DNA from 3 places in the Oceanobacter sp. 3_MG-2023 genome. Region 2 is predicted to be linked to each of the others. Evidence: predicted binding sites of a transcription regulator. Region 2 holds the regulator's gene; each other region holds the start of a gene.
What was found. Region 2 encodes sigma-54, which starts transcription at its own class of promoters, with help from an activator protein. Its sites were predicted from a motif close to TGGCACNNNNNTTGCTNT; they were not measured.
Positions count from the first base shown of each region.

Region 1: a site for sigma-54 is predicted at 2,423-2,440, ahead of rutA (pyrimidine utilization protein A). Genes of this name have one in related genera too.
Region 3: a site for sigma-54 is predicted at 2,172-2,189, ahead of Q8W32_RS05695 (amino acid ABC transporter substrate-binding protein). Genes of this name have one in related genera too.

Region 1 covers NZ_JAUYVX010000016.1:67,379-71,662, reverse strand. Annotated here, with positions in the region: gene Q8W32_RS14595 (isopenicillin N synthase family oxygenase) at 1-942, opposite strand, end outside; gene rutR (HTH-type transcriptional regulator RutR) at 1,542-2,237, opposite strand; gene rutA (pyrimidine utilization protein A) at 2,519-3,610, shown strand; gene rutB (pyrimidine utilization protein B) at 3,607-4,284, shown strand, end outside.
Region 2 covers NZ_JAUYVX010000005.1:147,979-152,262, forward strand. Annotated here, with positions in the region: gene lptC (LPS export ABC transporter periplasmic protein LptC) at 1-528, shown strand, start outside; gene lptA (lipopolysaccharide transport periplasmic protein LptA) at 518-1,054, shown strand; gene lptB (LPS export ABC transporter ATP-binding protein) at 1,051-1,776, shown strand; gene Q8W32_RS06495 (RNA polymerase factor sigma-54) at 1,905-3,395, shown strand; gene hpf (ribosome hibernation-promoting factor, HPF/YfiA family) at 3,446-3,748, shown strand; gene ptsN (PTS IIA-like nitrogen regulatory protein PtsN) at 3,752-4,210, shown strand; gene rapZ (RNase adapter RapZ) at 4,235-4,284, shown strand, end outside.
Region 3 covers NZ_JAUYVX010000004.1:239,097-243,380, reverse strand. Annotated here, with positions in the region: gene Q8W32_RS05710 (sulfotransferase family 2 domain-containing protein) at 1-343, opposite strand, end outside; gene Q8W32_RS05705 (cytochrome c biogenesis CcdA family protein) at 751-1,455, opposite strand; gene Q8W32_RS05700 (thioredoxin family protein) at 1,458-1,886, opposite strand; gene Q8W32_RS05695 (amino acid ABC transporter substrate-binding protein) at 2,249-3,262, shown strand; gene Q8W32_RS05690 (amino acid ABC transporter permease) at 3,330-4,284, shown strand, end outside.

The DNA.
Region 1 (4,284 bases), on a different contig from region 2:
GCTAACCGGGGCGTAGCGAGGTTCTTCGCCTTCTGGCACACAGCTGGGCAAGCATTCCACCATGACGTCGTAGTTCGGCTGGTGGAAGAACACCAGTGACTGGCGTTGCTGGTCGCCGTCGACGTCTTCCGGAGGATTCACCACCCGGTGCAGGGTTGAGATCCATTGGTCGTTGGTCCACTGCATCATCAGGTCGCCAATGTTGACGACAAAACCGTCTTCCACATAAGGCACATCGACCCATTCGCCTTCGCGGTTGCAAACTTGCAGACCACCCTGGGCGCTGTCGGGTTTGACGATGGTGAGGCTGCCATAATCGGAGTGAGCACCGGCCCGTAACTGACCTTCTTCGATGCCTTCTTTCAGATGCGGATAACGCAGGCTGCGGAACATACTGATGTGCTTGTCGATCTTGTCGTCGAAAAAGGTCTCTGGCATTTCCAGCGACAGGGCAAAAATACGCATCACGCTGCGGGCCAGGTCGCCCATGGCAGCAAAATATTCCGCGTACGCTTCCTCAAATCCAGGCAGCGTTGTCGGCCAGACATTGGGGGCAAAATGCGGCCCGGCCATGGCTTCGGAGTAATAAGGTTCATCCGGCACATTCAATGGCCCGATGGAGAAGGATTCTTTCAGGTCGCCCGGAGCGGCTTCTTCCATGGAGTACGACAGGCTCTCTTCTGCTACCGCGCTGTAGCCGCGCACCATGTCGGGACGGGGACGGTTGGCTTTGCGTTTTTCTTCCATGGGCAGGTCGAAGAAGCGGCTGGTCAGTTTGCTGACCCGCTCGATCAGCTCTGCAGGGATCTGGTGTTGGGTAATGACCAGGAAACCAATATCCCGGCAAGCCTGATTCACGGCCTTGGCCACGCTGGCCTTGCCTTCGGCCGTGCCATCAAAATAAGGGCCAAGATCGATGATAGGAACATATTGAAGCGTCATACGATTGCATCCTCCGACTGAAATTCAGGTACTGATTTGATCAGTTACCTGATCTGAAGAATCCGCAGGCGATACCAATCGCCCACCGTTTCCGAACAAAGAAACAAAAGCAGCAACTATGCCAATAAGAAATTTATGTTAGATAACAATGATTTATGTCTTTTTTGATACTTAGTTTTTATCAAATGGTCTGAATTAGAGCACTCGGTTTGTGCGGGAGGCCCGAAAACAGGGCGAGATAATCGTGACTTTGGCAGGAGTTCAGAAGATCGGGATAAATAACCCTTTAAAAATAAAGGTTAATGGGTAAAAAACAGCCAGTGGGAATAATAGAAAGGCATTGTGACACCGGTATTATGGGCATGGATGCCTTGGAATTGGCAGCACAAACGGCCATGAAAATAACCAGCAAGACACAGTTGCCACTTTGATCCATATCATTGATTTATAAAAAGTTATCTATTAGGCAACAAGGAAAAACAGCCAAGGCAGGAGCGCAGTGACAGCATGCTGTCTGACCCATACGGGTTTTGGGTCAGACTCTGCACCGTGATTGGACAGGGCAAGGATAAAAGGAGACAGCGGGATCTTGTCTGGTCTCAGGGGCGTGGACAGATCCCTTGCAGCACCAGCATTTTGAGATTGGCGAGGGTTTCCGCAAAAAAGTCGGGATCATCCAGGGTGTGACCCGCCACGGCTTCTACCTGTACGCGGAAGTCGGCGTAATGCTGTGTGGTTGCCCACAGGGAAAAAATCAGATGATGCGGTTCTATCGGGGCCAGTTTGCCCGCTTCTATCCAGGCATTAATCACCGCGACCCGGGATTCGACGGTGTCCCTCAGGGAAGAACTCAGCTCATTCAGCAATAGAGGGGCACCTTGAATCATTTCCAGACAAAACAGGCGGGACTCTGCCGGATGATCCCGTGACAGCTCCAGCTTGACCTGAAGATAGGCGCCAATGGCTTCTACCGGGTCCTGTTCGATGTGGAACTCCTGCAAGGGCCGCAACCAGATATCCATCAACTGACGTAATACATTCAGGTACAGGTCTTCTTTGGAGGCGAAGTAATACAGTAGGTTGGTTTTGGATACATCGGCCTGGCTGGCCACTTTATCGAGGCTGGTACCGTGCAGGCCATAGCGTGAAAACACATCCAGGGCAGCGTCCATAATAGCGGCTCGTTTGGTTTCCATCAGGCGTTTGCGCCTGCTCAAGGTTGCTTCACTCGGGACCCGGCTACGGGCTTTCGGCTTCTTTGCGGGCGTTGCCGTCCGCTGTATCTGCTTGTTCACTCTGCTTACCGTTTGTTCCTTGGTTGCCGCATTCTACCCCATTGTGCTGCCTGCAGCTCAAGCGCTTGATTTGTGCCCCAATTCGGACCGGAGCGCACAAACCAAGTGCTCTAAATCAGACTATTTGGTCTGAACTAAAACACAAAAAATAACTAAGTAATTGATATATATCAACAATATCAAAATGGCACACTTGATGCTTTGGTCTTATTACAGCCAAGCCGCAAAGCAACATAACAGGCGCCAAGGCAAATCTATTACCAAACCCTGAGGGCAGAGCAATGAATGTAGGCATCTTCATACCTATCGGCAACAACGGTTGGCTGATCTCCAAGAACGCTCCGCAGTACATGCCAACGTTTGACCTGAATAAGACCATCGTCCAGCGCGCCGAGCATTATGGCTTTGAATTTGCTCTGTCGATGATCAAGTTGCGCGGCTTCGGTGGCGAGACCGAATTCTGGGAACACAACATGGAATCGTTCACGCTGATGGCCGGTCTGGCTGCCGTCACCGACAAGATCCAGCTGTTTGCTACCGCCGCAACCCTGACCATTCCGCCAGCCATTGTGGCACGTATGGCATCAACGATTGATTCCATTTCCCACGGCCGCTTTGGCGTTAACCTGGTTACTGGCTGGCAGAAGCCGGAGTACTCGCAAATGGGGTTGTGGCCTGGTGATGAGTTCTTCGCCAATCGTTACGACTACCTCAGTGAATACGCCACGGTATTGCGCGACCTGTGGACAACCGGCACGTGCGATATGAAAGGCGAGTACTTCCAGATGGACGACTGCCGCGTCAGCCCCAAACCCCAGGCCGACATGAAAATTATCTGCGCTGGCCAGAGTGAAGCGGGAATGGCCTTTACCGCCAAATACGCCGACTACAACTTCTGTTTTGGTAAAGGGGTCAACACGCCAAAAGCCTTTGCTCCAACGGTTGAGCGACTGGAAAAAGCCACCGCCGACAGTGGCCGGGATGTGACCTCCGTAGCGCTGTTTATGGTGATTGCTGCGGATACCGACGACGAAGCCCGCGCCCGTTGGGAATCCTATAAAGACGGTGTCGACGAAGAAGCCGTTGCCTGGCTTGGTCAGCAAGGGGCCGCCGATACCAAATCCAAAGGCGATACCAATATTCGCCAGATGGCCGACCCGACGTCTGCGGTCAATATCAATATGGGCACGCTGGTGGGTTCGTTTGCAACCGTCGCCGGCATGCTCGATGAAATTGCTGAAATCCCCGCCACCAGTGGTGTGATGCTGACGTTTGATGATTTTGTTCAGGGCATCGAAGATTTTGGCCAGAAGATTCAGCCATTAATGAAAAGCCGCAAACACGTTGTGGATATGTTGGAGAATGCGTCATGAGCAGTATTGATAATCCGGTTGTGGGTTATACCCCCGACCAGCAAGGTGATGTCAGCATGGTGCTGCCCGCCAGCCCGGAATCGTTGGCATTCAATGTCAAAGAAACGGCGCTGATTGTGGTCGATATGCAGAACGCCTATTCCACCAAGGGCGGTTATCTCGACCTGGCCGGTTTTGATGTGTCGACCACCGGGCCGGTGATTGAATCCATCACCAAAGCCATCAAGGCCGCTCGTGCGGCGGGTGTGCAAGTGGTGTTCTTCCAGAACGGCTGGGATGCGGAATACACCGAAGCCGGCGGCCCTGGCTCGCCTAACTGGCACAAGTCCAACGCTCTGAAAGCGATCCGCAAGAACCCGGAACTGATGGGCACGTTGCTGGCCAAGGGCACCTGGGATTACGATCTGGTGGATGAACTCAAGCCTCTGCCCGGCGATCTGGTGATCCCCAAACCACGTTACAGCGGCTTCTTTAATACCGCTCTCGACAGCATGTTGCGCAGCCGCGGCATCCGTAATCTGGTGTTTACCGGGATCGCCACCAATGTCTGCGTGGAATCAACCCTGCGCGACGGCTTTTTCCTCGAATACTTTGGCGTTGTACTGGCCGATGCCACCCATCAGGCCGGGCCGGACTACGTCCAGCAAGCCGCCCTGTACAACATTGAAACCTTT
Region 2 (4,284 bases):
GCCGTTGGCCTCGCCTTGCTGGCGGTAGAGCGCTATACCACTGAGCTGGTCACGGCAGCAACGCCGGTGACCAGTCTTGAACCGGATTATTACGGCAAACAATTACAACACCGTCGTTACGATGCGGATGGCCAGCTACAACAGATGTTATCGGCCGATGGCTCTCGCCATATTCCGTCATTATCGGAAACCCGGCTGGAAAACCCGGTGATTACGACACAAACAGACCCGCAGCAACACTGGCAAGTCAGCGCTCAATCAGGCCGCATTATGGATACCGACAGCCAGGTTGAACTCAGCCAGCAGGTGGAAGTACGCTCTCTGGCCACGGCAGCAGAAAATGCTGATACATTCAGCATCACCACCAGCCTGTTGCTTTACCAGCCCGCATCAGCCACCGCTTCAACCTCTGAACCTGTCATCATTCGTCATGGCAATAACATCACCCATGCAACAGGTATGACGCTGGATATCAAACGCCAACATCTCGACCTTCAAGCACACGTGAGTACCCGGTATGTACAATAAACTGACCGCCCTGCTGTTCTTTGGCAGTGTCTTGGCGACCACGGTCGAGGCTTTGCCTGAAGACTGGCAACAAGAAATGATCATCGAATCCGACCGCGCCGAACTCGATCGCAAGACTGGTATGGTCGTCTACGAAGGCGATGTCGTACTAAAGCAAGGCACACTGACCATCGAGTCCGATCGTCTGACACTGATACTGGATGGCAAGGCGCTCAAACAAGCGATTGCCGAAGGTCAACCGGCTCGCTACCAGCAACAGGTCAGCAGCGACAAACCGATCACCAGAGCAACGGCCAAACGTATTGATTTTTACGCCGACCGCAAGGAAATTGCCTTCAAGGGAGACGCCGCCTTGCGTCAGGAAAACAACCTCTTCAGTGGCGAATTGATCCGTTATGACATTGAACAGGAAACCGTCTCAGCCAGTGGCGCAGAAACATCCGGCAGTGGCACTGGCGGCGCTGACGACAACCAGCGTATTCAAGTGATTATCCAACCCCAGCCCAACACGGACGTACAACCATGAAAACGCTCAAGGCTGAACATCTGGCCAAAAGCTATAACGGCCGCGAAGTCGTCAAGGACGTTTCCCTGGCGGTCAGCAGCGGACAAATTGTCGGCTTGCTGGGCCCTAACGGCGCAGGTAAAACCACTTGTTTCTATATGATTGTCAACTTGGTACAAGCCGACAAGGGGCGTGTCAGTATCGATGATGACGATATCAGCCATCTGCCCATGCACGGCCGCGCCCAGAAAGGCATTGGCTATTTGCCACAAGAAGCGTCGATCTTCCGCAAACTCAGCGTCGAAGACAATATCATGGCCATCATGGAAACCCGGTCAGACCTGAACAAACCCCAACGTCAGCAACAGCTGGAACAGCTACTGGATGAATTTCACATTCAGCACATTCGTACCAGCCTCGGCATGGCCCTGTCTGGTGGCGAGCGACGACGGGTCGAAATAGCCCGCGCCCTGGCCGCCGAACCCTCCTTTATTTTGCTGGATGAACCCTTTGCCGGTGTTGATCCGATCTCGGTCGCTGACATTATGGATATCATTCGTCAACTCAAGGCACGTGGCATCGGCGTACTGATTACTGACCACAACGTCCGCGAAACTCTCGCAATTTGTGAAAAAGCCTATATCGTAGGCGGTGGACACATAATTGCCGAAGGCAGCGCTGATGATGTACTCGCCAACGAACAGGTTCGGGCTATCTACCTTGGTCATGACTTCCATCTTTGAATCTTATCGGCTTGCAGGGCTATGATGCCCAGCGCTGTTTCATTCGCCACCATGAAAAGCATTCCCTGTCTCACAGGCTGGCGTATAATGCACAGACCATGCCGACAACCGATGAATAATAACGCTGTATGAAAGCATCGCTTCAGTTAAAAATGGGTCAGCAGCTGACCATGACCCCTCAGCTGCAACAGGCAATTCGACTGCTGCAATTGTCTACCCTCGATCTGCAACAGGAAATCCAGGAAGCCCTGGACTCCAACCCCATGCTGGAATTCGAAGAGTCCGAGCACGACGACTTCCCGGATGCACAGCAAACCAATGCAGATCAGGAAAGGGAAGTCACCGCAACAGCGGCCACGACCGATGCCGACACCCAGGAACTGGGTGAGCAATGGTCTGATGACAAGATGCCAGATGATCTGCCAGTCGATAGCAACTGGGATGATACGTTCCAGACCACGGCCGGGGTTTCCTCAGGCTCTGGCCCGGTTGGCGATGACGACTTTGATTATGACTCCCGTCATGCCACCACAGACGACCTGCAAGATCATCTTGAATGGCAGCTGAACCTGACTCCCATGAGTGACACCGATCGCGAGATCGCCACCATGCTGATCGACGGGGTTGATGACGATGGCTATCTGCACACCACCATCGACGACATACTCGGTTCAATTGACCCGGAACTGGGTGTTGAAGAAGATGAAATCCAGGCCGTCCTCAAACGCTTGCAACAGTTTGACCCCGCCGGTGTTTTTGCCCGCGACCTGCGTGAATGCCTGATTCTTCAGCTCAACCAGCTACCTGCCGAAACACCCTGGCTGGCAGAAGCCAAATTGGTGATCGGCGACTACATCGCCCTGCTGGGCAGTAAAGATTACCCCACCCTGATGCGCAAAACCCGGCTCAAGGAAGAAGACCTCAAAGCCGTCCTGCGTCTGGTTAAAGAACTCAACCCCAAGCCGGGCGCTGATATCAGCTCCGAGCAGTCAGAATACGTCGTACCGGACGTGATTGTTCGTAATATCCGTGATGAATGGCGTGTTGAGCTTAACCCGGATATCGCCCCCAAGCTGCGTGTCAACTCCGACTACGCCTCACTGGTGCGACGTTCCGACAGCAGTGCCGACAACGCCTTCCTCAAAGACCATTTGCAAGAAGCGCGCTGGTTTATCAAAAGCCTGCAAAGCCGCAACGAAACCCTGCTGAAAGTCGCCACCAAAATTGTCGAGTACCAAATCGACTTCTTTGAACAGGGCGAAGAAGCCATGAAACCTCTGGTATTGCATGATATTGCCGATGCCGTTGGTATGCATGAATCAACCATTTCACGGGTCACCACGCAAAAATTCATGCACACACCTCGTGGTATTTTCGAGCTGAAGTATTTCTTCTCCAGCCACGTCAGTACTGACGCCGGTGGCGAATGTTCATCCACCGCCATTCGCGCCATGATCAAAAAACTGATCAGCGAAGAAAATCCGCGTAAACCCCTGAGTGATAACAAAATTGCCATTGTGCTGGGCGACAAGGGCATTCAGGTTGCACGCCGCACGGTGGCCAAATACCGTGAAGCCATGATGATTCCGCCTTCCAATGAGCGGAAACAATTGATCTGACCGATAGCGTCGATCTCTGTTCGATACAAGCGAGCGATAAGGAGCCGTTTATGAGCATCAATATCAGTGGACACCATGTTGAAGTGACCGAAGCCATGGAAGCATACGTCAAGGAAAAACTGGTTCGTCTTGAGCGTCATGTCGACCCGATTACTTCTGGCCAGATCACACTGACCCTGGAAAAAGGCCGACAACAGGCAGAAGCCACCCTGCATGCCAGTGGTGCTGACTTTCACGCCACCTCAACTCACGACGATATGTATGCCGCCATTGATCTGCTGGCCGACAAACTGGACCGTCAACTCCTGAAACACAAAGAAAAACTGATTGCCCGACAGCACGGGCAAGGTTGACCTATGAGCATTGCGATTGCCGATATTCTACTGCCAGAATGCACCCGTACCGACGTCGCCATTACCAGCAAAAAAAAATTGCTGGAGTTTCTTGCCGGACTGATTGCCGAAAAAGTTGACGGCAGCAGTTCGGACGAAGTGTTTGAACGCCTGCTTGGACGTGAACGTCTGGGCAGTACTGGCATTGGTGAAGGCATCGCAATCCCCCATTGTCGTTTACGGCAATGCGAACAAGCCGTCGGCGTGTTACTTCACTTGCAAGAGGCCATCGATTTTGATGCCATTGACCATCAACCGGTTGACCTCGTATTTGCTTTATTAGTCCCTGAAGAAGCAACGGACGATCATCTGCAAATTCTCGCCACACTGGCGCAAAATTTCAGTCAGAATGATTACCGTCAGCAATTGCGTAGTGCCAGCAGCGATCAGGAACTGTACCAACGAGCGTTGGCCAACCACTAACCAGACCAATACGGAGACCGCATCATGCGCCTGGTTGTGATCAGTGGCCGCTCTGGCTCAGGCAAGTCCAGCGC
Region 3 (4,284 bases), on a different contig from region 2:
AGGCATTTATCTCTTTCGCAACAAATTTATCAAGAAAAACGCTTGCCAGGCGCCTGAACGGGCAACGTAAAACAACAAATTTATAGTTGGCTCGCACTGCTTCTGCCAAAGAAGGCATAAATGTACCATTATTATTATGTATCCAATGGCCTTGCTCTATTCCATCAATACAACCATTAGCGACAGCAACAGATAGACGCATAGTTGAACAGCCATTTTTAGGTATAAAACTATAAATAGCATTAGCATGAAACAACGTCATTGCATGTTGCATCGCAAACTGGTGTTGATCATTTTTCGGCAGGGATAGCTGACTTCCAGATGAGTATTTAAACAATGACATAATAATCCTGATTCTGGTTCGAGTAATTTATTTTAAAATAAAATCACAAGAATTTACATAATACATTCATGATAATCAAGCCATCTTTTTACAATAGAGCCAGACGAACGAAATAAATCCGATAAAATCTATTTCAACTTGTGGTTATTGGTTCTATTCTTTAATTGCCATCCAACATTTTATTTGTAAGATTCAGCAGTAATTTCTGGGATTTTCATGAATAAACAAGCGATCAATCCGGACGAATAAGCCGGACAAAAATAAGCCGGACACCCACTATTAAACAGATACCTATATTTCATCCTTCCAATGGGTATCCATTCAAGAGCGTTAGTGGGTGTCCACCTTCAGCATCCACCTTCAGCATTAGTCCATCAATTCAAGTGCATTCAAGTGGGTGTCCATCTTCAGAAACTGACCATCCAGGTCGGCAACCAGCCCACCGCCCAGCGCTCTGCCAGTTTGTCGATCCCCAACAGCACCGCCAGACCCAGCAACAGCATCATGCTGCCCAACAGGTATTTGCCAGCACGACCACCGGAAATCATCCGGTTATTCAACCGTCGTAATGCCGCCGATGAGGTCAGCCCTGCAACGATCATTACCGCTGCGGTTCCCAAACCAAAGGCCAGCATAATCACAAAGGCCAATGCCAGATCCTGCCCTACCGACGCCAGTGCAATCGCCGCTCCCAACGTTGGCCCCACACAGGGCAACCAGACAATACCGGTTAACAAACCGGTGCCAAATGGCCCCATCCAGTCGAGTTTGGCGCTGTTGATATTGCGTCGCGACATCCACATCGACAAACGCAGGGTCAGCGCATCCGCCAACGGCCGGATCACCAGAATCAGCCCCATCACAATCAACAGTGCCGCCGAGAAGTAACGGAACAGTTCCGGGTCCAGACCCAGACTGACCAATACAAAGGTCAGCAGCGAACCGGCAATCGCGAAAGCCAGACTGAGCCCGGCTCCCATCGCCAGCACGCCCATCTTGCCATTGGCACGGGCAACCCCGACAGTCATCGGCAATAGTGGCCAGACACAAGGAGAAAGAATGCTGAGCATACCGGCAACAAATGCCAGCGGAATCGACGAAAACTCCAGCATGATCAGCAACCGATCCGTTGTTTCAAGGCATCTGTGATCACATTTTGCCGTGTTTCAGCGACACTGAACCAGCTACGTTCACCGCCGGTATACAACACAAAAGTGGACTGCCGTGGTGCCTTGAAATGACGCACCCATTCTTTTTGATCATCAAAGTCGACCTGTAAAATGGTCAGATCACACTGGGCATGCTCTTTCTGGAAGGCAGACAGTACTTCGCCCTGCAACTTGCAGGTCGGACACCACACCGCATGAATATCAACCAGCACCGGGGCTTGCTGCTCGACCAGTGCCTCAAACCGCTCTTGTGTGAAGGGTTCAAACAGGCCTTCGGCGGCGGTGGCCCAATGGGAAAAAAATGCCAGACAAGCCATCAATAGCCAGTTATTCCGGCTCGTCGTCGAGCGCAGGAAGTTAACAGAACGGGACATAAACATACTCTTGTAGTCAGGGAATTTACTTTACAGTCGTTTATCAGACTGTTTTCTTACAGGTAATTCCTGCTTCAACGCAAAAACCCCACAAAAAAATCGCTCCAAAACAGGGCAAAAAACAATCCCGATCGCCCAGAATTAATGCACAGCCAGTACAGTTCTGGATAAAAATGTCAGAACTGCGTCTTGTATTGCCCATTGTATTTTGCCGACCTAGCCACGATGCTGATCACAAGGGGTCATGAACGATTTCAGTGCATTATTTGAGCAACAGTAACTTATTGGCACTTTTATTGAATAACAGAGCGAAGCAAGCAAACGCTTTTATTACTCGATACTACTCACACAGGGAGCACACTATGTTGAAACAAGTGACGATGGCTGCAACAGGCCTCGTACTCGGTCTTTCTATGACAGCACAAGCCGGAACGCTGGAAGATGTACAGAAACGAGGTTCCGTATCCTGTGGTGTCAGCACTGGACTGGCCGGTTTCTCTCAAAAAGATGAAAAAGGCAAGTGGAGCGGTATCGACGTTGATGTCTGTCGCGCCGTTGCTGCTGCCGTACTGGGTGACTCTGACAAGGTTCAGTACAAGCCACTGACCGCCAAGGAGCGTTTTACCGCGCTGCAATCTGGCGAAGTCGATATGCTGTCCCGTAACACCACCTGGACCCTGACCCGTGACGTATCACTGGGCCTGAACTTTGCCGGTGTCAACTACTACGATGGCCAGGGCTTTATGGTTTCGAAAAGCCTCGGTGTCAGCAGCGTGAACGACCTTGACGGTGCTGCGGTTTGTATTCAGGCCGGTACAACTACCGAACTGAACCTGGCGGATTATTTCCGCGCCCACGGCATGAAATACACCGCGATCACCTTTGATACCTCCGACCAGACCCGTTCCGGTTTTGAAAGTGGCCGCTGTGACGTACTGACTTCCGACCAATCCCAGCTGTATGCCCTGCGTATTGGCCTGAAAAAGCCATCAAGCGCCATGGTATTGCCAGAAGTCATCTCCAAAGAACCTCTCGGACCCGTAGTACGTCAGGGTGACGACGCCTGGTTCAACGTTGTGAAATGGTCACTGGCTGCCTTGATTGAAGCTGAATTCCTCAATGTCACCAGCAGCACGGCATCCAAACTGGCCAAGTCCGGTACACCGGAACAACAACGTCTGTTGGGTAACACCGGCGACGCAGGCTCCAAACTGGGCCTTGACGCCAAGTGGGCCTATAACATCGTCTCTCAAGTAGGTAACTACAGTGAAGTCTTCGAGCGTAACGTCGGCTCTGGCTCACCACTGAAAATTGCCCGCGGCCTCAACGCCCAGTGGAACAAGGGCGGCATTATGTATTCCAACCCGATCCGCTGATCGCCACGATGACATTCACCCGCCTTTTGGCGGGTGAATGCGTTTTACCGGATACAGAGAGAGACCTATGACCAACGGTACGCGCCCTACCCAGCCTGCGGGCTCGGCTCCCGCGTTTTATAATAACCCCCGTTTCCGTGCCTTGTTTTACCAGCTGCTCCTGGTAATCGGGATCGGATATCTTGTATTTCTGATCATCAGCAATACCCTCGCCAATATGGAATCCCGGGGTATTCAGACCGGCTTTGATTTCCTCAGCACCACGGCCGGCTTCGACATTCTGATGACCCTGGTGGATTACGACGCCACCCATACCTACTTCGATACGTTTATTGTTGGCTTGCTCAACACCATACTGGTCGGTGCCATTGGTATTGTGCTGTCCACCATCATTGGCTTTTTGATGGGTGTTGCCTATTTTTCCAGCAACTGGCTGGTACAGCGCCTGTCAGTGGTGTACGTCGAAATATTCCGCAACATCCCTCTGCTGCTGCAAATTTTCTTTTGGTACTTCGCTGTCCTGGCGGCGTTACCCAGCGCCCGTAACAGTTACAGCCTTGGAGACGCTTTATTCCTGAATATCCGCGGGCTGTATTTGCCCAAGCTGATTAGCGAACCCGGTGCCGGTCTGGTGTACGGCTCGATCGTTGCGGCCATCATCGGTGTTTTTGCCCTGTACCGCTGGGCCAAACGCAAACAGGAACTGGAAGGTGTACAACTGCCGGTCTTACGTCTGTCACTGGCCTTGCTGATCGGTTTGCCACTACTGGCAACCCTGTTGTCCGGTATTCCTTTCACGCTGGATTACCCGCAATTAAAAGGCTTCAACTTCCGTGGTGGCATCACCGTTATCCCCGAACTGATGGCGCTGGCGGTTGCCCTGAGTATCTATACCGGTGCCTTTATTGCCGAAGCCGTGCGCGCCGGAATCCAGGCCGTGCCTCATGGCCAGACCGAAGCCGCACGCAGTATCGGCCTGAAAGACAGCCAGATCATGAAGTTGATCGTTGTACCACAAGCCA